DNA from 3 places in the Stenotrophomonas sp. STEN008 genome. Region 2 is predicted to be linked to each of the others. Evidence: predicted binding sites of a transcription regulator. Region 2 holds the regulator's gene; each other region holds the start of a gene.
What was found. Region 2 encodes FliA, which starts transcription of late flagellar genes. Its sites were predicted from a motif close to TAAAGTTTNNCNNNCNNNGGCCGATAA; they were not measured.

Region 1 (9,870 bases), on a different contig from region 2:
TGACCGCGGCGGCGCTGCCGCCGCGGCCTGCCGGTCGATGCTCAGCGGTCCAGTCGGACCCGCACGCTGCCCGAATGCGACTGGATGCGGATATCGCCGTCACCGCCCCCCAGCCGCGTGTCGAGATTGCTGCCCGGCCCATAACGCGGCCGCTCCACCGTGCCGGCATCACTGTTGATCGAACCGCTGAAGCTGTTCACCGACAGCTGCGCCGATACGGTCCGCGGCAACCGCAGATTGACCGATGCGCTCACCGATTCGACGTTGATGCGCCCCCCCGGCGCCAGACCGGCAGCGGCCAGTTCGATGCTGCCTGACACCGTCTCCACCGCCAGGCGCTGGATGCGCCCCGCATCGACATCCACGCGTCCGGACACGGTCTGCGCACCGATGTCGCCGGACACGCCTCCGCCCGCGTCAATGCGGCCGCTGACGGTGTTCACGTCCAGCCGCGGCGTCTGCAGGCGGGCAGTGACGCTGCCGCTGACCGTGTTGAGCTTGGTGTCGCCGCTGCGGCCTGCCGCGGACAGGCTGCCGCTGACCGTATCGGCCTGCAGCCGACGCACATCGATGCCACTGATGTCCTGGCTCGCACTGACGGTGCTGAGCAGCAGTTCCGCCGAGCGTGGCACGTTCAGCACCAGGGTGGCCCCGCCATTGTTGCTGCGGCGTGGATATTCCACCTCCCACCGCACGCGGTTGGCACTCTTCTCCTGACGCAGCTGCAGGCCGTCGCTGAGGCTGCCGGTGAGCTGGACCTCGTTGCGGTCCCAGCCGCGCACGGTGACCTTGCCGGCCACGTTGCTCAGTTCAATCCGGCCACCGGTGGCGAGTGCATGGCGTTCGTCGACGCGCGTGTCGGCCAGTGCCACAGCCGGTACCAGCAGCAGCGCGGCGCAGCAGAAAAGAAGGGGTCGCATCATGGGTCTCCTCAGGTTGTCAGTCCGGCGGCGGCCTGCGCCGCCTGCCGGGTCAGTTCCAGCCGCAGCGCATAGGTGCGCTTGAGCTGTCCAAGCAGGTGCGGCGCACGTGGATCCTGCGCCATCGCCGCGCGGATCTGCTCCGCGCTGCGGTCGAGTTCGTGCAGGGCCGGTTGCCACTCCGCTGCCCCGCCCTGCGGCAGGGAGGCCACCGCCTGCTGGTACTGCTCGGTCATCGCTGCGGCCTGCAGCTGCAGCCCGGAAGGCGCTGGCGTGGCCTGCGGCGGCTGCCACCACGGTGCCACCGCGTAGACCGCCAGGCTGGCGGCCAGCGCCGCGCCCACCGGCAGCCACCAGCGCCGTCGCGGACGCGGCGTCATCGCCACCACCTTGCCTGCTGCCGGGAGCGGTCCGGGGGCGGACCCGCGCGGTGGCAGGCTGGCCGACAGCCGCGCCCAGCCGTCCTCCGGAACGCTGCGCTCGCGGGGCAGGGCGCGCAGGCGCGCGAGCAGGTCGTGGTCGTGGTCGTAGTCGGGGTCGTTCATCGTCATGTCATGTCTCCCAGCCGTGCACGCAGCAAGCCACGCGCACGATGCAACTGTGCCTTGGAACTGCCGACAGCCATCTGCAGCTGCTCGGCGATTTCCTGGTGTTTCCAGCCTTCGATGTCGTGCAGCACCAGCACCGCCCGCGCCCGCGGGGGCAGCGTCGCCAGCGCACGTTCCAGGTCGCGCTCCGTGCCGGCGCAGCGGTCATGCACGGCCAGCTCCGGTACACCACCGTCCACGTCATCCAGGCTGTCGTGATCGTGCCCTCCCGCCCGGCCGCGCAGTTCCATCAGCGCCGCGTTGACCCCGAGACGATGCAGCCAGGTCGACAGGCTGCTTTCGAAGCGGAACCCGGGCAGTGCCTTCCACGCCTGCAGGAACGCTTCCTGCAGCGCATCCTCCGCACGTGCCTGCTGGCCGCCACACAGCCTCCACAGCACGGCGAACACCCGTGGCGCATGGCGTCGATACAGCAGTTCGTAGGCCGCTGTATCGCCACCGGCTGCCGCCCGTACCAGGGCAGGTTCGTCGACGGCGTCGGAGGCAGCAGGCGGTGCGGGCATGGTGGTGTCGAGCATAGTCCTTGGATGCGCCAGTCCCGCAGAAGGTTTAGATCGGATTCCTGCCAGGCACGATGCAACCTTTTCGGCGGCCGCTGCATCCATGGAGGGTCCTTCGTGAAATACCGTCCGGGAGCCCGCCATGTCCAGCCCATCGTGTGCCGCCCTGCTGGCCGTCGCTGCCTGCGTCGCGCTGCAGGTGCTTGGCCTGTCGCTGCAGCTCCACCCCGAGCGCGGCCGGGCCTGCCTGCAGCAGCAGCGCCAGGAGCTGGTGTGCCTGGCGTGGAGGCCGATGGTCGAATCGCCGGCACGTGCCGGGTAACATCGGCGACCACCACCGCTACCTGCTGTCGCCCCATGATGTTGTCGCTGAAGGATCACCTGCCGGCCTGGACCCATCCCTGGCTGCACAACATGGGCATCGCCCTGCAGATCGCGCTCGTCCTGCTGGCCGCCTGGCTGCTGCGGCTGCTGGCGCGCCGCCTGATCCGCCGATTCGCCGACCACTACACCCTGCCGCCGGAAATGGTGATGGGCGCGCGCCGCATCACCAGTTTCGTGGTCTATTTCAGTGCACTGCTGTACATCCTGAGCCTGCTGGGGGCCTCACCGGCAGTGCTGTGGACGGCATTCACGGGCTTTGCAGCCGTCGGTGCGGTGGCCTTCTTCGCGGCCTGGAGCGTGCTCTCCAACATCTTCTGCACGCTGCTGATCTTCACTACCCGCCCGTTCCGCCTGCATGACTACATCGAGGTGCTGGAGAACGGCGAGAAGCCCGGACTGAAGGGCCGGGTGATCGATGTGAACCTGATCTACACCACGTTGCAGGAGACCGGCGAAGGCCACGAAGGCACGGTGCTGCAGCTGCCGAACAACCTGTTCTTCCAGCGCACCGTACGCCGCTGGCGCGATCCGGCACAGGCACCGGGCGGCATCCAGGGCGACGGCTGAGCCGCCCACATCAACGCAGCTGGCTGTCTTTGCTGCCGCGACGGTTGTAGCTGCTGTGCGCCTGCTCTTCCTCATCGTGCGCCTGCTGGCAGGCCACGCACAGCCGTACGCCGGGCACGGCGTTGCGCCGCGCCAACGGAATCGGTGCGTCGCATTCCTCGCAGTGCTCCAGACCCGGGCCCTGGCGCAGCTGGCGCCGCGCGCGGGCAATCGCATCGTCTACCGTCGCGTCGATCTGGTCCTGGACCGCGCCATCTCCCGCCCAACCGGTAGCCATGTCTGTCCTCCGCAGGTGTGTGGCCTGATATGGGGACGATACACCCACGGAAAAGGCCGGGCAGTGCCCCGCCCGGCCCGTGCTTCAGCTACCTGTCTGCCCGTGGGGACGCCTGGGGCAGCGGCTTACCAGACCAGATCGTCAGGAATCTGGAACTGCGCGTAGTAGGCATCATCTTCGGCGTTGCCGGTGGAGATCTCCTCCGTCGAGCCCGGCTGCCCGTGGTCGACCACGATGGCTTCCGGCGCGCGCTCGCGCACCTTTTCCGCCGCAGCACGCGGCAGCAACGCGTAACCCTCGCCCTGGGCGACGATGACCAGCACGCCCACCGACAGCGCCTTGCGCAGCTTGGGGTCGATCAGCAGGGTGCGGATCGTGCTGCCATCGCTGAAGCGATACTCGTCCTCGCCCTTATGCGGCACGGCATGGGCAGCGATGATCTGCTTTGCCTGCGCCTTCTGCTCGGCCAGCCTGGCCTGTGCGTTGCGCTCGGCGGCCAGGGCACGATCACGCTCGATCTTCTCGGCGCGGGCGCGTTCAGCCTCACGCTGGACCTCGGCCGACGTCGATTCAGCCTTGCCCTGGCGCGCCTTGGCCTGTTCGCGTGCGGCGGCGCTGGCCTGCGACTTCTTGGCCAGGCCGGCCTTGAGCAATTGTTCCTGCAGCGCGTTGGGCTTTGCCATGGTCGGTGCGTACCGCGTGTAATCTTGGATGCCCCCATTCTACCGACGCCCCGCCGCCCCTGCATGGCAGTCCTGAAGTACCTCACCGGTTATCCCGAACCCCTGGTCGCCCAGGTCAGCGAACTGCTGGCGCAGGGCCGGCTCGGCCCGTGGCTGCAGCAGCGCTATCCCGAGCCCCATGAGGTGCGCAGCGACCGCCAGCTCTACGACTACACCCAGGAGCTGAAAGACCGCTACCTGCGCAAGTCGGTACCGCTCAACAAGGTCTGCTACGACAACACGCTGGAAGTGATCAAGCATGCATTGGGCACGCATACCGCCATTTCCCGCGTGCATGGCAGCCGCCTCAAGGCCAGCCGTGAGATCCGCATCGCCACGGTGTTCCGGCAGGCGCCGGCCGCCTTCCTGCGCATGATCGTGGTGCACGAACTGGCGCATCTGAAGGAAGCCGACCACAACAAGGCCTTCTACCAGCTCTGCCAGCACATGGAGCCCGATTACCTGCAGCTGGAATTCGACACCCGCCTGTACCTGACCGAGCTGGCCAACCGCAGCCAGCGCTGACCGCGCGCAGGGGCTACACTGCGCGGCCCCCGCCCGACCTGCCCGCCCATGGAACCGATACGCCTCGACAAACGCTTGTCCGCCCTGCTCGGCATCCCGCGCGGCGAAGCGCGGCGCTACATTGAAGGTGGCTGGGTCACGGTCGATGGCGAGGTGGTCGAACAGCCACAGCGCCCGGTCGATGACACGGCGGTGATCGTGGTCGATGAACAGGCCAATGACAGCAAGGCCGAGCGCGTGGGCATGCTGCTGCACAAGCCGGCTGGTGCTGCCGCCGAAACCCTGTGTGCGCTGGTCAGCAGCAACAGCCACAGCGCTCTGGACGCCAGCGGCATCCGGCCACTGCAGCGCCATTTCCACGGGTTGCAGCTGGCTGCGTCCCTGCCCGCGGCAGACAGCGGCCTGGTCGTGGTCAGCCAGGACCCGGCCACGCTGGCCCACCTGCAGCGCAATCTCGGCCGCACCGAACAGGAGTATCTGGTCGAAGTGGCAGAAGGCGGGCCGGAACGGGGCCCCTGGCTGCTGGCCCGGCTGCAGCAGGAGTCGGGCGGGGCCAAGGTGAGCTGGCAGAGCGAGCAGCGGCTGCGCTTCGCCGGCAAGGGGCTGACGGCCAAGGGCCTGAAGACCGCGGTGGCTGCCGCTGGCCTTCAGGTCACCGCCCTGCGCCGCCTGCGCATCGGCCGGGTGGCACTGGGCCCGCTGCCGCCGGGACAGTGGCGCTACGTGGGCAGCGACGAACGGTTCTGACGCGCGCCGCCGCGCGGCACGCCGATCCACTAGCATGGGGCCATGAGCCCGCCTGCGCCTGTGTGGCGACGCCTGTTGCGCGTCGTTGCGATCATCTTCGCCATCCTCCTGCTGCTGGTCCTGTCCGGACTGCTGCTGGCCGACCACCTGACGCCACAGGCGCACGGTGAGCCGTCGCACGTACTGCCGCTGCAACCGGCGCAGACCCGCATCGACCAGCAGGTCGTGCCGCTGCAGGAGGCGCACCCCGGGCAATCCGGCGTGGCCTTCCTCGGCGATGGCATGGATGCATTCGCGGCGCGCGCGATGATCACCGCGCAGGCCGGGCGCAGTCTGGACCTGCAGTACTACATCTGGCACGACGACCTGATCGGTCACCTGATGGCCAGAGCGCTGCATGACGCCGCCGAGCGCGGGGTGCGCGTGCGCATCCTGCTGGACGACATGAATGCCAAGGACAAGGACGCGCTGATGATGGCGCTGGACCGGCATCCGAACATCGAGATCCGGCTCTACAATCCGTTCCGCAACCGCAGCGGCATCCTGCGCATGGTGGAGATGGTGCAGCGCTTCTTCAGCGTGAACCACCGCATGCACAACAAGAGCTGGATCGCCGATGGCCGTGTTGCCATCGTCGGTGGCCGCAACATCGGCGAGGAGTATTTCAGCGCGCGCACGGATGTGAACTTCCAGGACCTGGACCTGCTGGTCGCCGGCCCTGCCGTTGCACAGGCGAACCGGATATTCGACGACTACTGGAACAGCCCGGCGGCGATTCCGGTCTCCGCGCTGGCCTTCCATACCGACGCGCAGCTTCGCCTTCTGGTGCGTGAGTCCGACCATGAAGCGCAGCGCGATGCTGCCCGGCCCTATCTTGCGCGCGTGGCCGAATCACGCCATCGGCAGCGTCCCAGCCCCGAGCCGCTGCACTGGAGCAGCACCGTGCGCATCGTCTCGGATCCGCCGATGAAACACCGCAACGACGACCGCGGCAGCTGGCTCGTTACCGGGCTGATCGGTGAACTGGAGTCTGCGCGCAGCAAGGCCTTGTTGATTTCGCCCTACTTCGTGCCGGGCAACGAGGGCCTGGACGGGCTCTCGGCAATGGCGTCGCGCGGCGTGCACGTGGGCATAGTGACCAACTCCCTTGCCGCCAACGACGTTGCGGCCGTGCACGGCGGCTACATGGGCTACCGCGTGCCCCTGCTGAACGCCGGCGTGCACCTGTATGAGCTGAAGGCACAGGGCCAGGCGGGCGATGCAGGCCTGTTCGGCAGCAGCGGGGCCAGCCTGCACACCAAGGCCTTCCTGGTGGACGACCACCGTGGCTTCGTCGGTTCCTTCAACCTCGACCCGCGCTCGGCCTATCTCAACACCGAAATGGGGGTGCTGTTCGACGATCCCGTGCTGGGCGCGCAGCTGCGCGACGAGTACCTGCGCCTGGCCGACGCCAGGCACAGCTGGTGGCTGGCAGTGGACAACCGCGATCGGCTGCGCTGGCTGGAGCGTGAGCCTCCGCCGCGCTGGGTGGAGGACGAGCCAGGTGCTACGCGGCGCCAGCGCTGGCTGTCGCGGATCATCAGCTGGCTGCCGGTGGAATCGCAGCTGTAGCGCTCAGTGTGCCCTGGCCTCGCCTTCATGCGGGGCGTCGTCCAGTGTTTCCACGCTGCGACCATGCAGGCGCCGCCAGATCCAGCGAAGCGCATGGGGCGGAGCCGACGGCAGCTGCTCCAGCAGGGCCAGCATGCGGCCCTGGGTGGAGTGGCCATGCCGGCACAGCAGGCTCGCCGCCGCCGCTGCGCTGCCCAGCCGCAGGCTGTCGGACAGAGGGCCCGAGGCGTCGGCCGCCAGGGTCTGGTGTACCGGGTCGGGCAGCTCCCAGGCGGCGGCCACCCGCTGTGCCAGCGGCAACGACCACTGCTGCAGCAGCTGCAGAGCCAGGGCCGGCTGCACGTCCTCGCCGCGCGCCTGGGCTTCCTGCAGCAGCTGGCGCATCACCAGCGCCGCACCGAGTCCCTGCACCAGGCCCAGCCACTGCGCAGCGAAGGCATCGCCGGAGTTCACGCTGCGTGCGTGGTCGGCAGCAGCACGCGATGCCAGCAGGGCGTGCTCCCAGGTGATCGTGCTGAACTGCGGGAACCGCTCGCACTGAACCTGCATCACCGGCTGCACCAGCACCGCACTGATGATCTGCCGCACGCCTTCCGTGCCGACCAGGGTCACCGCCCGCTGCAGGCTCTCGACCGGGCGTTCGTGCACCTTGTACGCGGGACTGTTGGCGATACGCAGCAGGTTGCCCGTGAGTACCGGATCCTGGCCGATGATCGCCGCCATCACCCGTGCCGAGGCGGCATCATCGTTGACGGTCTGGATCAGCTGCGGCAGCAGCTGCGGCCGGCGCGGCAGCTGCCGCGTCGCCCAGTCGCGATCCTGCAGCGCGTCCGCCACCGCCTGCGCCAGTCCGGCGCTGGCGGCATCGACAGGGCCGGGCTCGCCCGCCAGTCGCGGGTACAGCGCCAGCGCGTGCAGGCCACGCTGCAGCTGCGCGGCGATCTCTCCCGGGGGCACTGGGTCTCCCTGCAGGCGGGCAGCCGCAGCGGCCACCGCCTGACGCGGCCCCGCCGACAGACGCGACGGCGCCGCGCCGGTCAGCGACGCAAGCCAGCCGCGTACCCTGCGTGCCCAGGCCAGCGTCACCGGCCGTGATCCTGTCGATGTCGTACTGCGCTCGCCATGGCCCGTCTCTGTCTCTTCACACGATCCGGCCACTGGCCATCGACGCAGCATCGGCCGCGCTTTCATCTTCTTTAACCCGCAGTGCCCGTCGACGTCGACGGCAGACACTCGGGGAATGGACTAGAATGGCGCCGCGCGACCCGTCCCCCTGCACCGACGACGTCGCTTTTTTTGTTTTGGGACCCTACCGTTCACTGGTCGTTCGCTGCAGTTCGCCGCCGTTCGCACCATCGGAGACGCCATGCTATTCGAAACCCTCGCCACCACCGGCCACGAACAGGTGGTGTTCTGCCACAGCCATGACGCCGGCCTGAAGGCGATCATCGCCATCCACAACACCACCCTGGGCCCGGCCCTGGGCGGCGTGCGCATGCGTCCCTATGCCAGCACCGACGAAGCGCTGGCCGACGTGCTGCGGCTGAGCCGGACGATGACCTACAAGAATGCGCTGGCCGGCCTCAATGTCGGTGGCGGCAAGGCGGTGATCATCGGCGATCCGAAAGCGGACAAGACCGAAGTCCTGTTCCGCGCCTTCGGTCGCTATGTCGATTCGCTGGGTGGCCGCTACATCACCGCCGAAGACGTCGGTACCGACGTCAACGACATGGAGAACATCTACCTGGAAAGCCAGTTCGTGACCGGCGTCCACCAGGTGCATGGCGGCTCCGGAGATCCCGCACCGTTCACCGCCTACGGCGCGCTGCAGGCGTTGATGGCGTCGATGCGTTTCAAGTTCGGCCACGAGGAAGTGGGCAAGACCAGCATCGCAGTGCAGGGCCTGGGCCACATCGGCATGGAACTGGTCAAGCTGCTGCGCGACCGCGGCGCGAAGCTGTATGTCACCGACCTGGACGCGGCCCTGGTCGATCGCGCAGTCAGCGATTTCGGCGCCGAAGCAGTGAAGCCGGACGAGATCCACGAAGTGAATGCCGACGTCTTCGCGCCGTGCGCGCTGGAAGGCTCGATCAATGCCGACACCCTGCCGCGGATCAAGGCCAAGATCATCTGTGGCACCGCCAACAACCAGCTGTCCAGCCTGGAAATCGGCGATGAACTGCACGCGCGCGGCATCCTGTACGCACCCGATTACGCGGTCAATGCCGGTGGCGTGATGAACGTGTCGCTGGAGATCGATGGCTACAACCGCGAGCGCGCGATGCGCCTGATCCGCAGCATCTACCACAACCTGACACGCATCTTTGAACTGTCGCAGCGCGAGAACATCGCGCCGCAACGTGCGGCCGACCGAATCGCCGAGAGCCGCATCCTGTCGATCGGCAAGCTGAAGATGCCGCTGGGCCGCAGCACCCCGCGCCTGGGCAATCTGCGCGGCGGTTGACCGCCCCTGCCGGGCCTCGGCACGGCGCCCCTCCGGGCGCCGGCAACCCCATGATGGATCAGAACCCGGCACTGTAACGCAGCGCCGCTTGCCGTGCGTCATCACCGCCGACACGCTGATCGATGCCCAGGCTCAGACGGCCACTCCGCCCCCACCACGACTCCAGCGCAAGCCCGAGCAGGGCGCTGCCACGCGGTGAGTCGGCACCTGGCAACGGTGCCCACGCGTCGACACCGACGAAGCTGGCCTGCCACTCCCCGGCGCCGCCCTGAAGGCGCTGCTGCCATTCGGCGTGCCCGCGCAGCGTCCAGCGTCCCCAGCCGCGCTCGCCGCGCAGCCCCGCCAGCAGTTGGCTGCGCTGCGCACGATTGGCTTCACCCCGCAGGCCGAAACCGAAGCCGCCGCGCTCGTTGAACGCCGCGGTATCCACCCGCGTGGCACTGGCACCGACATACGGTGTCAACGACGCGCCGACGGTGCCGAAGCGATAGCCGCTTTCGACACTGGCGCTGCTGAATCGACCGCCGTAGCGCGCGGAAACGCCG
Region 2 (9,870 bases):
GTATTCCTCAGCGCCAACTACGGCTGGGCCTTCTACGTGGCCAATGGCCCGATGCTGGATACCGACACCTATGGGCAGCAGGACCGGTGGTCACAGCTGCCCGGCCGCTGGTATGCCTCCGGCCGGCCGTACCGGCAGATCGACCAGATCGACGGCACCCCCAATCGCTGGCTGCAGCGCTGGCTCGCCCACCCGGCCTATGATGGTTACTGGCAGGCCATGGTGCCGTACGCCGAAGACTTCAGGGACATCCGCATTCCGGTGCTGACCATTACCGGCTACTACGACGACGGCCAGATTTCCGCGTTGCAGTACTTCACCGATCACATGCGCTACCGGCCGGACGCCGATCATGTCCTGCTGATCGGGCCGTATGACCACGGCGGTGCCCAGGCCGCCAGCAAGCCGATGCAGCTGCGCGGCTACACGGTGGACCCGGTCGCGCAGTTCGATACGCCTGCGCTGACCTTCCAGTGGCTGGACCACGTACTTCGCGGTGCCCCGCGCCCGGCGCTTCTGGCCGACCAGGTCAACTTCCAGCTGATGGGCAGCAACACCTGGGGGCATGCAGCCACCCTTGATGCCGCTGCGGGCGGCCACCGCACGTACTACCTGTCGGCAGCCGCTGAGGGCGACCATCACCCGTTGCAGGAACAGCGGCCAACGCCGGGAACACTGCGGCAGACGGTGGACCTCGCTGACCGCACGGAGGTCCGGCATGGCTACTATCCGTTCCCGATCGTGGCCGCCGGGGACGAGTCGGACACGGCACTGACCTTCCTCTCCGAGCCCTTCCCAGCACCGATGGACCTGATCGGACGCTTCTCGGGCGATCTGAAGGTCCGCATCAACAAGCGCGACATGGACTTCACGGTCACCCTGTACGAGCTGCTGCCCGATGGGCGCCGGATGCAGCTGTCCTACTACGTCGGCCGGGCCAGCCACGTACGCGACCCGACCACGCGGCAGCTGCTGGTGCCGGGGCGATGGACCGACCTGCCCTTCGATCGCACCCGCATGGTCGCCCGCCGTGTGGGCGCGGGCAGCCGGCTGCTGGTGAAGGTGGACGTGCTCAAGGACGCCATGCACCAGGTGAACCACGGCACCGGACGCGATGTCAGCGACGAGTCAGCCGCCGATGCCGGTGAGCCCCTGCAGGTGGACTGGCACAGCGACAGCACGCTGAGCATCCCGCTGCGGCCGGCCCTGCCCGGCTAGCGTCGGGCGTTGCCCCGGCGGTGAACCACACGCCGCGGAACAGTTCTTGCAGGCAGCCCGGCATCCCCTGCCGCAGTGCCCGTGATGTCCGAGAACGAATCCGCCGGCGAAAAGACCGAACAACCCACCGAAAAACGCCTGCGCGAGGCCCGGGAACAGGGCAACCTGCCGCGTTCCCGCGAACTGGGGACCGCCGCGGTGTTCGGTGGCGGCGTGCTGGCGGTGATGGCCATGGGCGGCTCGATCGGCCGTGGTGCCACGCAATGGATGAAACAGGCGTTGAGTCCCGAGCAGGGGCTGCGGCAGAACCCGAAGGAACTGTTCGGCCACTTTGGCGACCTGCTGCTGCAGTTCATGCTGGTGATCACCCCGCTGGTGCTGGTCTGCCTGCTGGCCAGCTTCGTCGCCCCGCTGGTGATGGGCGGATTGCGCTGGTCGGCCAAAGCGATGATGCCCGACATCAATCGGCTGAACCCGCTGACCGGCCTCAAACGTCTGTACGGGCCGGAAGCCATCGCTGAATTCACCAAGTCACTGCTGCGCGTGGCGTTCGTGGGCGTCGCCGCCGGACTGGTGGTGTGGGGCGGCTTCGACACCCTGCGCGGGTTGATCCACCACCCACTGGAAACCGCCATCACCGATGGCCTGGGCTTCACCCTGCGACTGCTGCTGGCCACCGCCGGGGCAATGCTGGTGCTGGCGGCGATCGACGCGCCGTACCAGCGCTGGAACTGGATGCGCAAGCTGAAGATGACCCGCGAGGAACTGCGGCGGGAAATGAAGGAAAGCGAAGGCAGCCCGGAGGTGAAGGGCCGCATCCGCCAGCTGCAGCAGCAGATGGCCAACCGCCGGATGATGGAAGCGGTGCCCACCGCGGACGTGGTGGTGGTCAACCCGACCCACTACGCCGTGGCCCTGAAGTACGAGGGCGGCGCCATGAACGCGCCCACCGTGGTGGCGCTGGGCGTGGACGAGACCGCCCTGCGCATCCGTGAAGTCGCCGATGGCAACAAGGTCGCCATCGTCTCCGCCCCGCCTTTGGCACGCGCCTTGTATCGGGAAGGCCAACTCGGAAAGGAAATCCCCGTGAGACTGTATTCGGCCGTGGCCCAGGTCCTGTCCTACGTCTACCAGCTGCGCGCCTGGCGCACCGGCCCGATGCCGGGCGCCCCGCACATCGAGGTGGATGAATTCGGCAAGGGAGGCCGGGCATGAGCGCGCAGGCCTCGTCCGGATTCAACACCCGCCGGCTGCTGGAGATGATCCGCCAAGGCCTCGGCGCACCGCTGATCGTGCTGGCGCTGCTGGCGATGGTGGTGGTGCCGCTGGCGGCGCCCGTGCTCGATGCGCTGTTCACCTTCAACATCGCCATCTCGCTGATGGTGCTGTTGGCGGTGGTGTACGTGAAGCGCCCGCTGGATTTCACCATCTTCCCGATCGTGCTGCTGGTCACCACCATGCTGCGGCTGGCACTGAACGTGGCCTCCACCCGCGTCATCCTGCTCAATGGCCAGAACGGCCACGACGCGGCTGGCAAGGTCATCGCCGCGTTCGGTGAATTCGTGATCGGCGGCAACTATGCGGTCGGCATCGTGGTGTTCGCCATCCTGACCATCATCAACTTCGTGGTCATCACCAAGGGCGCCGGCCGTGTCTCGGAAGTGACCGCGCGCTTCATCCTCGACGCCATGCCCGGCAAGCAGATGGCCATCGATGCCGATCTCAACGCCGGCCTGCTGACGCGCGAAGAAGCCAAGCTGCGCCGCGAGGAGGTCCGCGAGGAAGCCGACTTCTATGGCGCGATGGACGGCGCCAGCAAGTTCATCCGGGGTGATGCGATTGCCGGCATCCTGATCCTGTTCATCAACATGCTCGGTGGCCTCGCCGTGGGCGTGCTGCAGCATGGCATGCCGTTCGGCGATGCCGCTGCGACCTACACCCTGCTGTCCATCGGTGACGGTCTGGTGGCGCAGCTGCCGGCCCTGCTGGTTTCCAGCGCAGTGGCGATGCTGGTCACCCGTGCCTCGCGCTCGCAGGACATGGCACAGGCGATGACCGGCCAGGTGTTCGGCCAGTACCGTGCCCTGGCCATCACGGCCGGCATCATCGGCCTGGTCGGCCTGGTGCCCGGCATGCCCAACGTCGCTTTCCTGACGCTTGCCTCCATTCTCGGCTTCATCGCCTGGAAGCTGTACCGGAAGGGACAGGCCCCGGCCCCGAGCGACGCTGCCGGCAGCGACCCCGGCGCGGTCAGTGCGCTGGGCCGACCGGCGGCGCCGGCCCCCACCGCGGAACTGAGCTGGGACGAACTGCGCCCGGTCGACCCGCTGGGGCTGGAGGTCGGTTACCGGCTGATTCCGCTGGTGGACAGCAATCAGGGCGGCGAACTCATGGCACGCATCAAGGGCGTGCGGCGCAAGCTGACCCAGGACGTGGGATTCCTGATTCCATCCGTGCACATCCGCGACAACCTGGAACTGCCGGCCAACGGCTACCGCGTGCTGGTACATGGCGTGCCGGTGGCAACCGCCGAGATCCATCCCGACCGCGAACTGGCGCTGGACCCCGGCAGTGCGCTCGGCCCGCTGGACGGCATCGCCGGCAAGGATCCCGCCTTCGGCCTGGACGCTACCTGGATCCAGCCGCACCAGCGCGCCCAGGCCGAAACCATGGGCTACACCGTGGTCGACCCGGCCACCGTGGTCGCCACCCATCTTTCCCACCTGATCCGCGAGCATGCGCCGGAGCTGCTGGGCCACGAAGAGGTGCAGCACCTGCTGGCCAACCTCGCCAAGAGCGCGCCCAAGCTCGTCGAAGATCTGACGCCCAAGGCGCTGCCGTTGTCGGCCGTGGTGCGGGTGCTGCAGAACCTGCTGGTGGAACGCATTCCGATCCGCCAGCTGCGCAAGATCGCCGAAGCACTGGTGGAGCACGCGCCGTCCAGCCAAGACCCGGCCACGCTCACCGCCGCAGTGCGCACCGCGCTCGGCCGCTTCATCGTGCAGGAGATCGCCGGAATGTCGGCGGAGCTGCCGGTGTTCACCCTCAACCCGCAATTGGAACGCGTCTTGCAGGAGTCCACGCAGGGCAACGGCGCCGCGCTGGAACCCGGGCTTGCCGAGCGACTGCATCAGAGTCTGGCCGAATGTGTCAGCAAGCAGGAAGCCCGCAACGAGCCCGCGGTCGTGCTGGTTCCCGGCCCGGTACGTGCCGCGTTGGCACGCCTGGTCCGTCACAGCGTTCCGTCGCTGTCGGTACTGGCGTACAGCGAAGTGCCGGAGGACAAGCGCCTGAAGCTGGTCGGAACGATCAGCTGACGCCGCCCACCGATGCGTCAGAAAACAGACACCACCTTCGAACCACCGCAACAGACAGATGCCAAGGGGAACCCGTTCCGTGCAGACCACCGACCACCCGCGTTCTCCCACCCCCACCCCGCCGTCCCCGTCCCGTGACCACAGCATGAAAATCAAACGATTCGTCGCCGCCGACATGCGCTCGGCCATGAACCTGGTGCGCAAGGAACATGGTCCCGATGCTGTGATCCTGTCCAACCGCCGGATCGAGGAAGGCGTCGAGATCGTCGCCGCAGCCAACTATGACGAGAGCGCGGTGCAACGCGCGCTGGAAGCCTCGCGGCGCGACTTGGCTCCGCCGCCGCCGAAACCGCGCACCGCCGCGGATGCAGTGATCGCCGCGGTCACCCGTCGCCGCTCCGCGACACCGGCCCAGCAGCCGGTGACGGCCACCACATCGGCCGTGGCCGCCCTCGCCCGCGCGGCCGTCGGTGCCACCGGCCGCACCCTGGACAGTGCGGACGAGATCGTGCCCACCCGCGGCAGTTCCGGCTTCGCTGCCACCCTGGCGCGTGCCACCGTCAACGATCCGGCACTGCCGGAGCAGATCTTCGCGCCGTTCGCGAGCGCCGTCGTGGCTCCCGCACCGGCGCCCGCCAACCGCGCCCGTTTCCTGATCGACCCGCCGCAGGACGAGCATCACGAATCCCCCGCGCCGGCAGTTCTGCCGCCGCCGCTGCCGATCACCGCTGCGGCCACTGCGCAGGCCGAGTCCGTGCACCCCGAGCCGCCGTACGCGCAGGACGTTGCCGAGACCACGCCAGCCCCTGCCGCTGCCGCTGAAGCGGAGACCGCGCCGGCCCCGGCGCCGCTCCTTGCCCCGACGCCGGTACTGACGGTGGTTGCACAGGACGATGCCGAGATCCGCCAGCTGCGCCACGAAGTGGCCGGCATGCGCCAGGTCATCGAGCGCGAGATGAACCGCTTCACCGACGAGCGCCTGCGCGGCTGCCCGGTGCGGGCGACCGCCCTGGACCTGATGGACGAGTACGGATTCGATGCCGGGCTGGCCCGCGATGTGGCCATGCAGATACCGCTGGAAACCGAAGCCCACCGGGGCCGCGGGCTGATGCTGGGCCTGATCTCGCGCAGGCTGCCGATCGCGCCGGTCGATCCGCTGGAAGAAGGCGGCGTGATCGCTCTGGTCGGTCCGACCGGGGCCGGCAAGACCACCACCATCGCCAAGCTCGCCTCGCGCTTCGCCGAGAAGCACGCGCCGCGCGATGTGGCCCTGGTCACCACCGACACGCTGCGCATCGGTGCCCGCGAGCAGCTGTACGGCTATGGCCGCCAGCTCGGCATCGCGGTGCATGAAGCCAACAGCGGTACCGACCTGGACCAGCTGCTGGAGCGGCTGAAGGACTACAAGCTGGTGCTGATCGATACCGCCGGCCTGGGCCCGCGTGACCGCGCCCTGGCCGCGCAGCTGCAGTGGCTGCGTGCCGCCCGCCAGGTCCGCACTCTGCTGGTGCTGCCGGCCAATACCAGCTTTGGCGACATGGACGAGGTGGTGCGCCGCTTCGGCTCGGCCAACCTGCAGGGCCTGGTGCTGAGCAAGCTGGATGAGACCGGCCGCTTCGGCAACGCCCTGTCAGTGGCGGTAGACCACGCGCTGCCGATCACCTGGGTGACCGATGGCCAGGACGTTCCGGACGACCTGCACCGGGCCAGCGCGGCCAATCTTGTACTTCGCCTTGAAGATTTGCGCCGAGCGGCCGATATGCCCTGCAACCCGGAGTTGAACCATGCCGTCGCGTGAGTACGCCAAGCTGACCAAGACCTTCCCGCTGTCGGCCACCCGCAGCGAGCCGCTCGGCCCTGTGCGCACCATCGCCGTGACCGGCGGCAAGGGCGGCGTCGGCAAGACCAACGTCTCGGCCAACCTGGCCGTGGCGCTGGCCGGCATGGGCAAGCGCACGCTGCTGCTCGACGCCGACCTGGGCCTGGCCAACATCGACGTGATCCTGGGCCTGAATCCCACCCACACCCTGGCGGATCTGGTCGCCGGCCGCTGCTCGCTGGAAGACGTGATCGTCGAAGGTCCGAACGGCGTGCTGGTGGTGCCGGCCGCGTCCGGTCGGCGGCACATGGCCGAGCTGGCCCCGGCCGAGCACATCGGCTTGGTGAACGTGTTCTCCGAACTGGAACGCGAGCTGGACATCATGGTGGTGGACACCGCCGCCGGCATCACCGATGGCGTACTGACTTTCTGCCAGGCCGCACAGGACACCGTTGTCGTGGTCTGCGACGAGCCGGCCTCGATCACCGACGCCTACGCACTGATCAAGGTGCTGTCGCGCGAGCGCGGCGTGGACCGCATCCAGGTGGTGGCCAACATGGTGCGCGACCCCAACGAGGGCCGCGTGCTGTATGAAAAGCTGACCCGGGTCTGCGAGAAGTTCCTTGCCGATGTCTCGCTGAACTACCTGGGCTGCGTGCCGCAGGATGACTGGCTGCGCCTGTCGGTGCAGCGCCAGCAGCCGGTGGTGAAGGCCTATCCATCCAGCCCGGCGGCGCTGGCGATCACCGAGATCGCCCGTCGCACCGCCCGCTGGCAGGCCCCCACCGAGCCACGCGGTGGCGTTGAATTCTTCCTCGAGCGCATCCTCAAGCAACGCGGGGTGGCAGCATGAAAGGCGCGGCCCAGTACAGGGAAGTCCAGCGCTCGGCGGCGACCGAGGTCATCGCCCAGCACTCGGACCTGGTGCGGCGCATCGCCCATCACCTGGCCGCACGCCTGCCGGCCAGCGTCGAAGTGGACGACCTGATCCAGGCCGGCATGATGGGCCTGATCGAAGCCTCGCGCAGCTACGACGCCGACCAGGGTGCCTCGTTCGAGACCTATGCCTCGATCCGCATCCGCGGCTCGATGATCGACGAGATCCGCCGCGGCGACTGGGTACCGCGATCGGTGCATCGGCGCGCCCGCGATGCGGCCGCCACCATCCGCCGCCTGGAGCAGACCACGGGCCGTGCAGCCAGTGCCACCGAGGTGGCGGCGGCCATGGACATGCCACTGCCCGAATACCTGCGGCTGATGGAGGACGCCTCGCGCGGCCAGGTGCTGAGCCTGGAATCGCGCATCGAAGACCAGGGCGAACTGGACACCGTCGCCCAGGGCGGACCCACACCGCAGCAGGTCCTGGAACGTGGCGAATTCGGCCGCGAACTGGGCAAGGCCATCGGCCATCTGCCCGAACGCGAACAGCTGGTGCTCTCGCTGTACTACGAGCAGGAGCTGAACCTGAAGGAGATCGGCGCGGTGCTCGGCGTGAGCGAATCGCGCGTCTGCCAGATCCACGGCCAGGCCGTGCTGCGCCTGCGCGGCCGGCTGAAGATCTTCGAGGCCGCGGATGCCGGGCTTGAAGAATGAACATGCCTGCGGCGGCCACGGCCACCGCGGGCGACTGAACAACAAAGGAACTCCGCTTTGAACAAGAACATGCGCATCCTGATCGTCGACGACTTCTCGACCATGCGCCGCATCGTCAAGAATCTGCTGGGCGATCTGGGCTTCACCAACACCGCCGAAGCCGAGGACGGGCATGCCGCACTGTCGATGCTGCAGAGCCAGCCGTTCGACTTCGTGGTCACCGACTGGAACATGCCGGTGATGACCGGCATCGAGCTGCTCAAGGCGATCCGCGCCGATGCCAAGCTCAAGACCCTGCCGGTCCTGATGGTCACCGCCGAGGCCAAGCGCGAGCAGATCATCGAAGCGGCGCAGAGCGGCGTGAACGGCTACATCATCAAGCCGTTCACCGCGCAGACGCTGGAAGAGAAACTGGGCAAGATCTTCGAACGCCTGGCGGCCAGCGCCTGATGGACGCCACGGTCGACAAGAACGCCCTCGCCCTGCGCCTGCAGGAAGCCCTCGACGCGCTCGAATCCGGCGACGAGAGCGCCTGGCGCCAGCGCATCGATGCCCTGGTGGCCGCACGCACGCAGCCGATGATGAGCGGCCTGTCACGGCTGGCCCGCGAACTGGGCCAGGCCCTGGGCGAACTGCCGACCGTCCCCAGCGAGGCGGGCGAGCTGGACGACGCCTGCGCGCGCCTGGACCATGTGGTGGCGATGACCGAACAGGCCACGCACCGCACCCTGGACCTGGCCGAAGAGTGCCGCAGCCTCACCGAACAGCTGCGCGCCGAAGGCCTGCAGCCGGGGCAGGATGCGCAGCTGGAACGCATCCGCCACAACCTGACCGAGATTGCCCTGACCCAGAGCTATCAGGACCTGACCGGACAGATCATCCGTCGCGTGGTCGGCATCGTCCGCCGCGTGCACGAAGGCTTTGGCGCGCTGGGCCTGCCACCGGAGCAGCATCGCACCGATCCGGCGCTGGCCGGACCGGCACTGAAGGGACTGGACCGTCACGCGGTCTCTCAGAACGACGCCGACGACCTGTTGTCGGACCTGGGACTGTAAGCATGAGCGCGGTATCCGACGACATCACCGCCGATTTCATCATCGAGGCACAGGAAATCCTGGATCGCCTCGGCGAACAGCTGGTGTCGCTGGAACAGGCGCCGCAGGACGCCGACCAGCTCAACGCCGTGTTCCGTGGCTATCACACGCTCAAGGGCGGCGCCGGCTTCCTCGGCATCACCGCCATGGTCGAGCTGTGCCATGCCGCCGAAGAGGCACTGGGCGCCGCCCGCGCTGGCCAGGCGGTGCTGCAGCCGCATCACTTCGATGCCGCACAGCAATCCCTGGACTACCTGCAATCGATGCTGGATGCCGTGTCTTCCGGCAACGAACCCGGCTATGCCCCGCCGGACCTGATCGCCCAGTTCGACGTGCACGGCGCTGCTGCGCCGGCCGCCGCCGCTCCCGCAGCGGCCGCGCCCGCTGCCGGTGACCTGATCACCGACGACGAGTTCGAGGCCCTGCTCGATCAGCTGCACGGCAGCAACGCCCCCACCGCGGTGGCGACGCCGGCCAAGGCCGACGATGGCCTGATCAGCGAGGATGAGTTCGAAGCCCTGCTTGACCAGCTGCACGGCGGCGCCGCCCCGGGCGCGAAACCCGTGACTGCCCCGCCGGCGCCTGCACTGCCCGCACCGCGCCCCGCGGCCGCCGCGGCCAAGCCCGCGGCCAACAAGCCGGTGGCCGAGGCCGAGCACACCGTGCGCGTGGATACCAAGCGGCTGGATGCGATCGTCAACCTGATCGGCGAGCTGGTGCTGTCGCGCAACCGGCTCAAGACCCTGCGTGCGCGCCTGCGCGACGAGGAACTGGACCGCGCCGTGTCGACCCTGGACATCGCCACCGCGCGCCTGCAGTCGGCAGTGAT
Region 3 (9,870 bases), on a different contig from region 2:
GGGACCGGTGCGTCGCCTGGTCAATACTCTGGCCCCCGCCGAGATCGGCAACCTGCTCGAATCGCTGCCGCCGGGAAAGCGCGAAGTCGTGTGGGGCCTGGTCGATCCGGAAGATGACGGCGAGGTGCTGGTCCACGTCGGCGACGACGTGCGCGAGAGCCTGCTCGCGGACATGGACCCGGACGAGATCATCGCCGCGGTCGAAGACCTGGACATCGACGACCTGGCCGATCTGGTCGAGGACCTGCCGGACACGGTCATCGACGAAGTCCTCAAGTCGATGGACCGCGAGAACCGCGAGCGCCTCGAGCAGGTCCTGTCCTACCCCGAGGACAGCGCTGGCCGCCTGATGAACCCGGACGTGGTGACCGTGCGCGCCGACGTCAACGTCGACGTGGTGCTGCGCTACCTGCGCCTGCGCGGCGAACTGCCGGACCATACCGACCACCTGTTCGTGGTCAGCCGCCGCCATCAGTATCTTGGCCGTGTCTCGCTTGCAGCGCTGGTCACCCATGAAGACACCACGCCGATCAACCGGTTGATCGACGACGAACAGCCGGCGATCGATGTCGGCGAGAGCGACCAGGAGGTCGCCCGCCAGTTCTCCGACCATGACTGGATTTCCGCGCCGGTGGTGGACGACAACAACATTCTGGTCGGCCGCATCACCATCGATGACGTGGTCGACATCATCCGTGGCCAGGCCGAGCACCAGGCGCTGGGCGCCGCCGGCCTGGACGAGGACGAGGATCTGTTCAGCCCGGTGTGGCGCGCGATGCGCCGTCGCCTGATGTGGCTGTCGGTGAACCTGTGTACCGCCTTCCTCGCCTCCAGCGTGGTCGGTCACTTCGAAGGCACGATCGACAAGCTGGTGGCGCTGGCGGTGCTCATGCCCATCGTCGCCGGCCTCGGCGGCAACGCAGGCACGCAGGTGCTGGCGTTGATGGTGCGCGGCCTGGCGCTGGGCCAGGTGGGCGCATCCAATGCACGCACCCTGCTGTGGAAGGAAGTGCGGGTGGCACTGCTCAACGGCCTGTTGCTGGGTTCCGTGCTGGGCCTGATCGTGCTGGCCTGGTTCCATTCGCCGGGGTTGTCGGCGGTGATCGCCATCGCGCTGACCTTCAACCTGCTGTTCGCCGCGCTGGCCGGTGTGCTGGTGCCGCTGACCCTGAAACGTTTCGGCTTCGATCCGGCCTTGGCCAGCGGTATTTTCCTGACCGCCGTGACCGATTCGATGGGCTTCTTCACCTTCCTCGGCCTGGCCACCCTGGTGCTGCTGCACTGACCGACCTGCGCCCTGCCCCCGGTCGGGGCGCGGGGCCCATTCCCACTGGAACACCCCATGGCAACCACGATCGAAAACTACTTCCAGCCGGGTTGGCGCGACCAGCTGCATACCTGTGCCGCGTGCGAATGGAAGGGCAGTTCGCGGGCAATGGTGATGGAGCTGGACGAGGACGCCACCGAGTACGACTGCCCGGTGTGCGAGAACCCGCTGCTGGTGGTGCTGCACCCGGATCTGGCACAGGTACGGGCCGCCGCCGCCGAAGGCAACGCTGAAGCGCAGGAGCAGCTGGACATCGTCGCCAGCGCCCCCCGGCCCGAGTGACGCGCTGCACGATGCTGGCCAGGCGCGACTGGACTACCATGAAAACGATTCCAGATCAGGAAACGCGCTCATGGTTCGTCTGCTTGCACGCTGGTTGCCGCTGCTGCTGGTCCTGATGGTAGGAGGCTGCGCCAGCACCGCCGAACGGGCGCACGGACGCTTCGAGGCGCGTGCGGTGAAGGTGGATGGCCGTACGGCCTATTACCAGGTGTTCATTCCGGCGGGCCTGCAGCCGCGTGGTTCGGCGCAGCAGGGTGCCGCGCCGGTCGATGTGCCCGTCATCCTGTTCCTGCACGGCTCTGGCGAGCGCGGCGGCGATGGCGTGAAGCAGACCCACGCCGGGCTCGGCCCGTACCTGCGCGACCACCGCGACTTCCCGGCGCTGGTGGTGTTCCCACAGGTTCCCGGGCACGAGGAATGGAGCGGCCGCAACAACCGGGTGGCCCTGGCCGCACTCGACGCCACCCTCGCCGAGTTCGGTGCCGACCCGGCCCGGCAGTACCTGACCGGCATGTCGATGGGCGGCTACGGCAGCTGGAACATCGCACTGGATGACCCGCGCCGTTTCGCGGCGATCGTGCCGGTCTGCGGTGCGGTGCTGGCCCCCCGCGCGGTGCGGCCGACCCTGTTCGTGGAGCAGGTCGCCAACGAAGCCGATCCGTATGCCGCGATTGCACAGCGCCTGCGGCACACGCCGATCTGGATCTTCCATGGTGCGCTTGACGATGTGGTGCCACCAGACGACGACCGCCGCCTGCACGCCGCGTTCCAGGCCACCGGCGCCGCCGACGTACGCTACACCGAGTATCCGCAAGGTAACCACAACGCCTGGGATGCCACCTACGCCGATGCGGCGATGTGGACGTGGTTGTTCGCGCAGAAGCGATGAGCCATAGCTTCGGTAGTTGCCAACCTTGGTTGGCACTGGCCTACCTGAAACCAACCCATTCCCCGATGCTCACTGGAAGCAGGCCCGTCCATGCTTGCTCCATGCAGAACACACGTCTCCTGCTCGGTCGTCGCTCCAGCATCGGCCTCAGCTATATCCTCACCACCGTCGTCCATGACCGCGCGCCGCTCTTCACCAACGCCGCAGCGGCCGCCTTGGCAGTCCGCGAATTCCAGCGACTGGATCAGCAAGGCTTCACCCGCTCGATTGCGTACGTGGTCATGCCCGACCACATCCACTGGCTGGTCGAACTACGTGCGGGAACGCTGGAAACCGTCATGAAGCGTTTCAAGTCGCGCACCGCCCAGCAGGTAAACCGGTTGCTGGGGCGAGTCGGGCGCTTCTGGCAGGCCTGCTATCACGATCATGCGATCCGCTCTGACGAATCGTTGCACCGGCATGCGATGTATCTGATGGGAAATCCGATCAGGGCCGGGCTGACGACGCGGCTTGGGCAATATCCCCATGCATGGTGCGAATGGGAGCTTGGCGCTTCGTGTGATCCGCTCGACAACTTGGGCGCGGATGGATAGTGCCAACCAAGGTTGGCATCTACCAGAGCGGTGCGCGGACAAGCCGCGCGGTAAGTGTGTCAATCAAGGTTGGCACCTGCCAAAGCGGGGTTCAGCCCAGCAGGGTTTCCAACACGGCCATGCGCACGGCGACGCCGTTGGCGACCTGGCGCAGCACCCACGACTGTGGGCCATCGGCCACATCGTCGGTCACTTCCACGCCGCGGTTGATCGGGCCGGGGTGCAGCACCGCGGCGTCCTTGCCGGCGCGGGCCAGGCGTTCGCGGGTCAGGCCGTACTGGTCGTGATACTGCTCCAGCGACGGCACCAGCCCTTCTTCCATGCGCTCGCGCTGCAGGCGCAGCATCATCAGTGCGTCGACCCCTTCCAGCATCGCGTCGAAATCCTCGCCCACCACGCAGCCCTTCAGGGTTTCGTCGTCCGGCAGCAGCGACTGCGGGCCACACACGCGGATCTCGCCCACGCCCAGCGTGCGCAGTGCGTGCAGGTCGGTGCGGGCGACGCGCGAGTGCTTCACGTCGCCGACGATCACCACCTTCAGCTTCGAGAAATCCGGGCCCTTGGCCTGGCGCAGGGTCAGCATGTCCAGCAGGCCCTGGGTGGGGTGCGAACTGCGCCCATCGCCGGCGTTGACGAGGGCGGTGCCCTCGCCCGCCGCTTCGGCCAGTGCGGCCACGGCACCATCATCGGGATGGCGCACCACGAAACCGCGCACGCCCATCGCTTCCAGGTTGCGCAGCGTGTCGCAGGCGGTTTCGCCCTTGCGCGTGGACGAGGTCGACGCATCGAAGTTCAGCACGTCGGCGCCCAGGCGCTGCGCGGCCAGCTGGAACGAGCTGCGCGTGCGGGTGGACGGTTCGAAGAACAGCGTGCACACCGCGGAACCGGCCAGCACGTGCCGCTTGTTGCCGACGCGGCCGACCGCCGCGTCGCGGATCTGCCCCGCGCGGTCGAGCAGCTGCAGCAGGGTGTCGCGGGGCAGGCCCTCAAGAGTCAGCAGGTGGCGCAGGCGGCCGGAGGCATCGAGTTGCTGGGCGGTCATGGCGGGAATCGTGCAGTCAGGGAATGGGAGTGGCGTCGTCCGGCGAGGACAGCCAGCGGTCGATGATCACCGCCGCAGCCACCGCATCGAGCGCGGCCGCATCACGGCGGCGCTTGCGCCCTTCGGCGCGCTCGACGGCGAAGCGGCGGGCGGCTTCCACCGAGCTTGAGCGCTCGTCGATCATCACCACCGGCAGCTTGAATCGTTCCCGCAGCTGGCGGGCGAAGCCCTGCGCGCGCTTGCGGTTGGGTTGGTCCTGGCCGTCGAGCGTCAGCGGATCGCCGACCACCAGGCCATCGGGCTTCCATTCCTTGATGAGGCGTTCGATCGCCGCCCAGTCCGGGCCGTTGCCGTGCACGTCGACCACGGCCACGGCACGCGCATGCGCGGCGAAGGCACTGCCGATGGCCACACCGATCCGTCGCGCGCCGACATCGAAGCCGAGCACGGTGCCATCGCGACGGAGGGCGGCCGGCTCAGACATGGCCGCTGTAATCGGTGAGCCGGAACAGATCCACGCCGATGCGCGAGGCAGCGCCCTGCCAGCGCTGCTCCAGCGGCAGCTGGAACACCAGTTCGGCGTCGGCCGGCACGGTCAGCCAGCTGTTCTCGGAAAGCTCGCTTTCCAGCTGCCCGGCGCCCCATCCGGCGCAGCCAAGGGTCACCACGGCATTGGCCGGGCCTTCGCCGCGGGCCATTGCTTCGAGAATGTCGCGCGACGTGGTCAGGTACAGGCCATCGCCCACCGTCAGGCTGGAATCCCAGGGCCGCGCATCGTCGTGGATGACGAACCCGCGCTCGGGATGCACTGGCCCCCCGTTGAGCACCATGCGCGCCTGCAGGTCGCCATCGCTGGTGGCGATGTCCATCTGCGACAGCACCTCGCCCAGCGTGTACTCGGACGGCTGGTTGACCAGCACGCCCATCGCCCCGTTCTCGTCGTGCTGGCAGATCAGCGCGACGCTGCGGGCAAAGGTCGCGTCGAGCAGCGACGGCAGCGCGACGAGCAGGTGATCGGCAAGGGAAGTGGGAGTTGCGGGCATGCCGCCATTCTAGCCGCTGGCCGCCCCCGATGCCTGCACCTGCCGGTCACGGCGCGCATAATGACCACCCCGTACCGCAGGAGTTCGCCTTGTCCGGATATTGCCTGATCGCCCCCGGCCACCCGGTGCACGACTACTACCACGCGCACGAGTACGGCTTCCCGCAGCGCGACGAACGCGAGCTGTTCGAGCGGCTGGTGCTGGAGATCAACCAGGCCGGCCTGAGCTGGGAGACCATCCTGAAGAAGCGGGAAGGATTCCGCGCGGCCTACGATGCCTTCGACGTGGACCGGGTCGCGGCCTATGCCGAGCAGGACATCGAGCGCCTGCTCTCGGACCCGGGCATCATCCGCAATCGCCTGAAGGTGCTTGCCGCGATCCACAACGCACAGGTGATCCAGCAGCTGCGTGCGGACCACGGCAGCTTCGCCGCCTGGCTGGACGCGCATCACCCACGCAGCAAGGCTGACTGGGTGAAGCTGTTCAAGAAGACCTTCCGCTTCACCGGCGGCGAGATCACCGGCGAATTCCTGATGAGCCTGGGCTACCTGCCGGGTGCGCACGCCGCAGACTGCCCGGTGCATGCGCGGCTGCTGAAGCTGTCACCGCCCTGGCTGCAGGCCGTCGCCCGCTGAACCGGACCCGCCGGGCATGGCCCGGGGCTACCACCCGCTGATCTGCATCCGCCGGGCATGGCGCGGCGCTACCGCATGGCCTGACCGTCGCGCAGCGCTGCCGGGTACCGCCGGGCCATGCCCGGCGAGCGTCCGGCGCCGGAAATCCGGCGCATTCAGAAAGCGCATCGACGTTAAAGAGAAGGGGCACACGGCCGATACATCCTCCGTGCACCTCCCGAGAACGTCCATGTACTCACGCATTTTCATCCGTCTGGCCGCCCCCCTGGCCCTGACCCTGCTGCTCCCCTTCGCCATCGGCTTCGAATGGCCGGCCGCCCTGCGCTGGGCGATCCTGACCACGATGACGCTGAGCTGGCTGGGCTTTGCGTGGTGGACCGCCCGCGCCCAGGCGCACCGCTCACCGGAACAGGCCCGCGTCCTGCGTGAGCAGGACCAGCTGCTGACCGAACTGCGCAGCTTCGTCGGCAACGAAATCGACGGTTCGCGCGGTGAAGTGGAACGCGCCCGCGACCTGATCCGCCAGGCGGTATCGAGCCTGGGCGGCAGCTTCGATGCAATGAACCGCAAGTCGCGCCAGCAGAGCCAGGCGCTGTCGCGCATCGTCGACCGTGCCGGCGATGAAGGCAGTGCGGGCCTCGACGTTGCGCGGTTCGCCCAGCATGCCAGCCATCGCATGGAGCAGCTGGTGGAAGCGCTGGAACAGGTCAGCGGCCAGAGTTCGACCACCGTGCAGCACATCGACCAGATGGCGCAGCACCTGGACGGCATCTTCGCGCTGCTGGAAGACGTCAAGTCGATTGCCGACCAGACCAACCTGCTGGCGCTGAATGCCGCCATCGAAGCAGCCCGTGCCGGCGAGGCCGGCCGCGGCTTCGCGGTGGTCGCCGACGAAGTGCGCAACCTGTCCGAGCGCTCGACCACCTTCAACGAACAGATCCGAAAGCTGGCCCACAGCTCCAAGGACGCCATCGCCAAGGTCCGCGAGACGGTCTCGCACATGGCTTCGCGCGACATGGACCGCTCCCGCGAAGCACGCCAGGAAGCAGCGGCCATGCTGGACAACGTGGCGCAGATCAATGCTTCTCTGGGCGAAGGCATGCGCGAGGTGTCCGAGTGTGCGCGTGCCATCGACGGCAGCGTCGCCGAGGCCGTGCGCGCGCTGCAGTTCGAAGATATCGCCACGCAGGCGCTGGGTGGCGTGCATACCCACCTCGACCGACTGACCGCGATCAACCGCGAAGCGGTGGCCCTGCAGGAACTGCTGCACCGCAATGGCGGCGTCTTCGACGAAGAGATCGCCAGCGCGCTGCAGCGCACCGGCAACCGTCTGCGCGAACTGCGCAACGAATGGGAGCGCCCGCCGCACAAGCCGGTCGCCCAGCAGAACATGGGCGCCGGTACCGTCGAACTGTTCTGAGACGCGTGTCCGCTGCCCTCTCCGGCAGTCTGCAAGGCCCCGGCTCGACCGGGGCCTTTGCCTGTGATCCACCGCCGAATGCATCCTGTACGCGCCCCATGGCCCTGATCAGCGCCCCGCCCTCCTCCCTCACCGACATCGAACGCCCGCGCAACGCCAGCGTGCGAGAACAGCTGCAGCAGCTGGAAAAGGTCGCGCATGAGGAGATCCGCGAGCTGCAGCAGCTCGCCGATGCGCGCTCGCCCTCGCCCGGTACCACCAGCGAACTGCTGGGCATGGCCTGGGACCTGGGGTTGGATGGAGATGCCCTGAAGTAGTGCCGGGGCGTGCGTGGATGGGGCGAGCTCAATGTGCGACGGCCAGAAGGCACGCGTGCTCGGGCCGATGCTTCTGGCCCTGCGTCTTTCCTCCTCTAGCGGAGCTGGAGCGGCCCCGTACAGGCGCTGCGGATGCAGCTGACGATTGCGTACGATGACAGTTCCCCACCACGCATGGATGGTTCCGGGGATGCATGAGTTTCGGATTTCTTGCATGGAATGCGATCAACGCACCCTTCATCGTGCCGGACCGATTTCGGTTCAGATCAGCCCAGCCCGATGACCAGCGCCGCCCTCTGCCTTTCGCTTGCCTTGCAGCTTCCGGTTGCCCCCGACCCGTTGACCCTGGATCCCGATTCCCTCGCGACGCTTCAGCAGGCGCTGCAGACATTCGGAGCGTTCCAGCACCCTTATTCTGCTCCAATCGACGCATACGACCCTGACGCGGGGGTGATCGACGCAACGGTCGAGGTCTCCGCGGGCTGCCTGCAGGAGGGTCCCAAGGTCATCGTCCTGGACGATGATGGCGACGAGACACCCGAGCGCTATCTGGTACTGGACGAGCCATGGCAGAGCCTTCCAGCGGGCACATTGCTGCTCGTCTGCGGAGACAGGGCGGTCGTCATTTCAGCTCAGGACTGGAGCCGGGAGCTTGCAAGAGCCGAGATCATGCTGACGTTTCTCGACCTGCTGCCTGGAGATTCGGAAGCCAGGGACCAGCTGGAGAGTTGCTCGGCAGTCTCGGATTCCGATACATCCGATCCCTTCGTGAAGAGCATTCTGGATCAGCTCTGCGCCAGCACTCCAGGTACACCTGTCACTGACACCGCCCTGGCCCTCTGGAAGGGCAGGCTCCCGGATGCATTACTTGCACTGTGGCAGCGCGACGGCCTGGCGCGCTATCACGATGATCGACTGACTATGGTCGATCCTGCCCAATACGAAACCGTCCTGGCTGCCCTTCTGGCAGGCAGTCCGCCGCGGGACAAGGACAACCTTCATGTATATGCGATCTCGCCATTCGGCCAGATGCTGATCTGTGGCGAGAAGACTGGCGTCGACCTCACGCTTGAACCACACGAAGGCTACCTATGCGCGCCTGCAGCGCTGACTCTCCCAGCAAGCAACGCCGTCCGCAACAGGAGCCTGCACGACTTCCTGCTGACATTGGATGATCCTGAGCTGGATGTCCTGACCGAGGACGAGGAGCCAATGTTCTGGCGAGTCCGTGAGATGTTGGGGCCGCTGGGCGACGGAGAGATCTACACCTCGACGGAGCCCGTGCCAGAGCACGGCTGGCGGATAGACCGCCTGGTGAAACGCAAGGCGCTGGATGTGCTCGCAGAGCTTGCGCAGCGTCGCTGACTGCTGACACATGGAGGATGTACCTGCGTGCATGCCGACCAAGGTCGGCACCTACCAGAGCACGTGCCGGACAGCGCAGGTCGTCAACGCACCAGCAGCGCTTCGTTGCCGGCGTCCGTGCGCGACGGTGACTGATGCTGCTGGCGCAGCCACTGCGCCAGGTCGCGCGGGCTCAGCGGCCGCGAGTACAGGTAGCCCTGGATCTCGTCGCAGCCCTGGCGGCGCAGCATGTCTTCTTCCTGGTGCGTTTCCACACCTTCGGCCACGACCTTCATGCCCAGCGCGTGGCCCAGGTGCACGATGGCCTGGGTCACCTCGGCCGTACCCGAGTCGTGCAGCATGCCCTGCACGAAGCTGCGGTCGATCTTCAGGCGGCCCACCGGGAACCGGTTGAGGTAGTTGAGGTTGGAGAATCCTGTTCCGAAATCGTCCACCGCCAGCGGCACACCATGCCGTTCCAGCACGTCGAAGCAATGACGCAGGATGTCGGTGTCACGGATCAGCGCCGACTCGGTCAGCTCAAGTTCCAAGCGCTGTGGCGGCCAGCCATGGGCATGGCAGATCTCGATCACCCGCTCGGCGAAGCCGCGATCACGCAGCTGCACGGCCGAGACGTTCACCGCGATGCGGTCGAAGTGCAGACCGGCTCTGTCCCAGGCAGTGGCCTGGCGGCAGGCTTCGTTCAGTACCCAGTCGCCGATGCGCACGATTTCACCGCACTTCTCGGCGATGGGAATGAACTCGGCCGGGCTGCAGTAGCCGATGCCGGGTCGATGCCAGCGCAGCAGTGCTTCGATGGCCGGTGGCTCGCCAAGGTGGGCGTGCAGCAGCGGCTGATAGGCCAGGCTGAACTCCTCGCGCTCGATCGCGCCATGGAGTGCATGCTCCAGCTCAAGCCGGCGCTGGATGCGGGCCAGTGCATCCTGGCTGTAGTACTGGTAGGTGTTGCGACCGGCT

Region 1: ACVOME_RS06555 (HDOD domain-containing protein) is a predicted target of FliA. The motif match lies at 8,034-8,060, and genes of this name have one in related genera.
Region 3: ACVOME_RS17240 (methyl-accepting chemotaxis protein) is a predicted target of FliA. The motif match lies at 5,986-6,012, and genes of this name have one in related genera.

Annotation. Positions count from the first base shown of each region.
Region 1 is NZ_JBRRET010000008.1:105,286-115,155, forward strand. Features, by position in the region: gene ACVOME_RS06505 (DUF4097 family beta strand repeat-containing protein) at 42-923, opposite strand; gene ACVOME_RS06510 (hypothetical protein) at 932-1,465, opposite strand; gene ACVOME_RS06515 (RNA polymerase sigma factor) at 1,468-2,046, opposite strand; gene ACVOME_RS06520 (hypothetical protein) at 2,171-2,350, shown strand; gene ACVOME_RS06525 (mechanosensitive ion channel family protein) at 2,386-2,979, shown strand; gene ACVOME_RS06530 (DksA/TraR family C4-type zinc finger protein) at 2,990-3,256, opposite strand; gene ACVOME_RS06535 (DUF2058 domain-containing protein) at 3,382-3,939, opposite strand; gene ACVOME_RS06540 (M48 metallopeptidase family protein) at 4,003-4,503, shown strand; gene ACVOME_RS06545 (RNA pseudouridine synthase) at 4,552-5,250, shown strand; gene ACVOME_RS06550 (phospholipase D family protein) at 5,293-6,861, shown strand; gene ACVOME_RS06555 (HDOD domain-containing protein) at 6,865-7,947, opposite strand; gene ACVOME_RS06560 (Glu/Leu/Phe/Val dehydrogenase dimerization domain-containing protein) at 8,228-9,325, shown strand; gene ACVOME_RS06565 (S8 family serine peptidase) at 9,384-9,870, opposite strand, start outside.
Region 2 is NZ_JBRRET010000005.1:143,919-153,788, forward strand. Features, by position in the region: gene ACVOME_RS04465 (CocE/NonD family hydrolase) at 1-1,218, shown strand, start outside; gene flhB (flagellar biosynthesis protein FlhB) at 1,303-2,433, shown strand; gene flhA (flagellar biosynthesis protein FlhA) at 2,430-4,535, shown strand; gene flhF (flagellar biosynthesis GTPase FlhF) at 4,681-6,333, shown strand; gene ACVOME_RS04485 (MinD/ParA family ATP-binding protein) at 6,320-7,207, shown strand; gene ACVOME_RS04490 (RNA polymerase sigma factor FliA) at 7,204-7,947, shown strand; gene cheY (chemotaxis response regulator CheY) at 8,005-8,397, shown strand; gene ACVOME_RS04500 (protein phosphatase CheZ) at 8,397-9,002, shown strand; gene ACVOME_RS04505 (chemotaxis protein CheA) at 9,005-9,870, shown strand, end outside.
Region 3 is NZ_JBRRET010000052.1:9,815-19,684, reverse strand. Features, by position in the region: gene mgtE (magnesium transporter) at 1-1,285, shown strand, start outside; gene ACVOME_RS17275 (hypothetical protein) at 1,343-1,609, shown strand; gene ACVOME_RS17270 (carboxylesterase family protein) at 1,680-2,498, shown strand; gene ACVOME_RS17265 (REP-associated tyrosine transposase) at 2,600-3,091, shown strand; gene ACVOME_RS17260 (aspartate carbamoyltransferase catalytic subunit) at 3,183-4,133, opposite strand; gene ruvX (Holliday junction resolvase RuvX) at 4,150-4,617, opposite strand; gene ACVOME_RS17250 (YqgE/AlgH family protein) at 4,610-5,176, opposite strand; gene ACVOME_RS17245 (DNA-3-methyladenine glycosylase I) at 5,266-5,811, shown strand; gene ACVOME_RS17240 (methyl-accepting chemotaxis protein) at 6,041-7,231, shown strand; gene ACVOME_RS17235 (hypothetical protein) at 7,330-7,548, shown strand; gene ACVOME_RS17230 (GAD-like domain-containing protein) at 7,828-8,913, shown strand; gene ACVOME_RS17225 (bifunctional diguanylate cyclase/phosphodiesterase) at 8,997-9,870, opposite strand, start outside.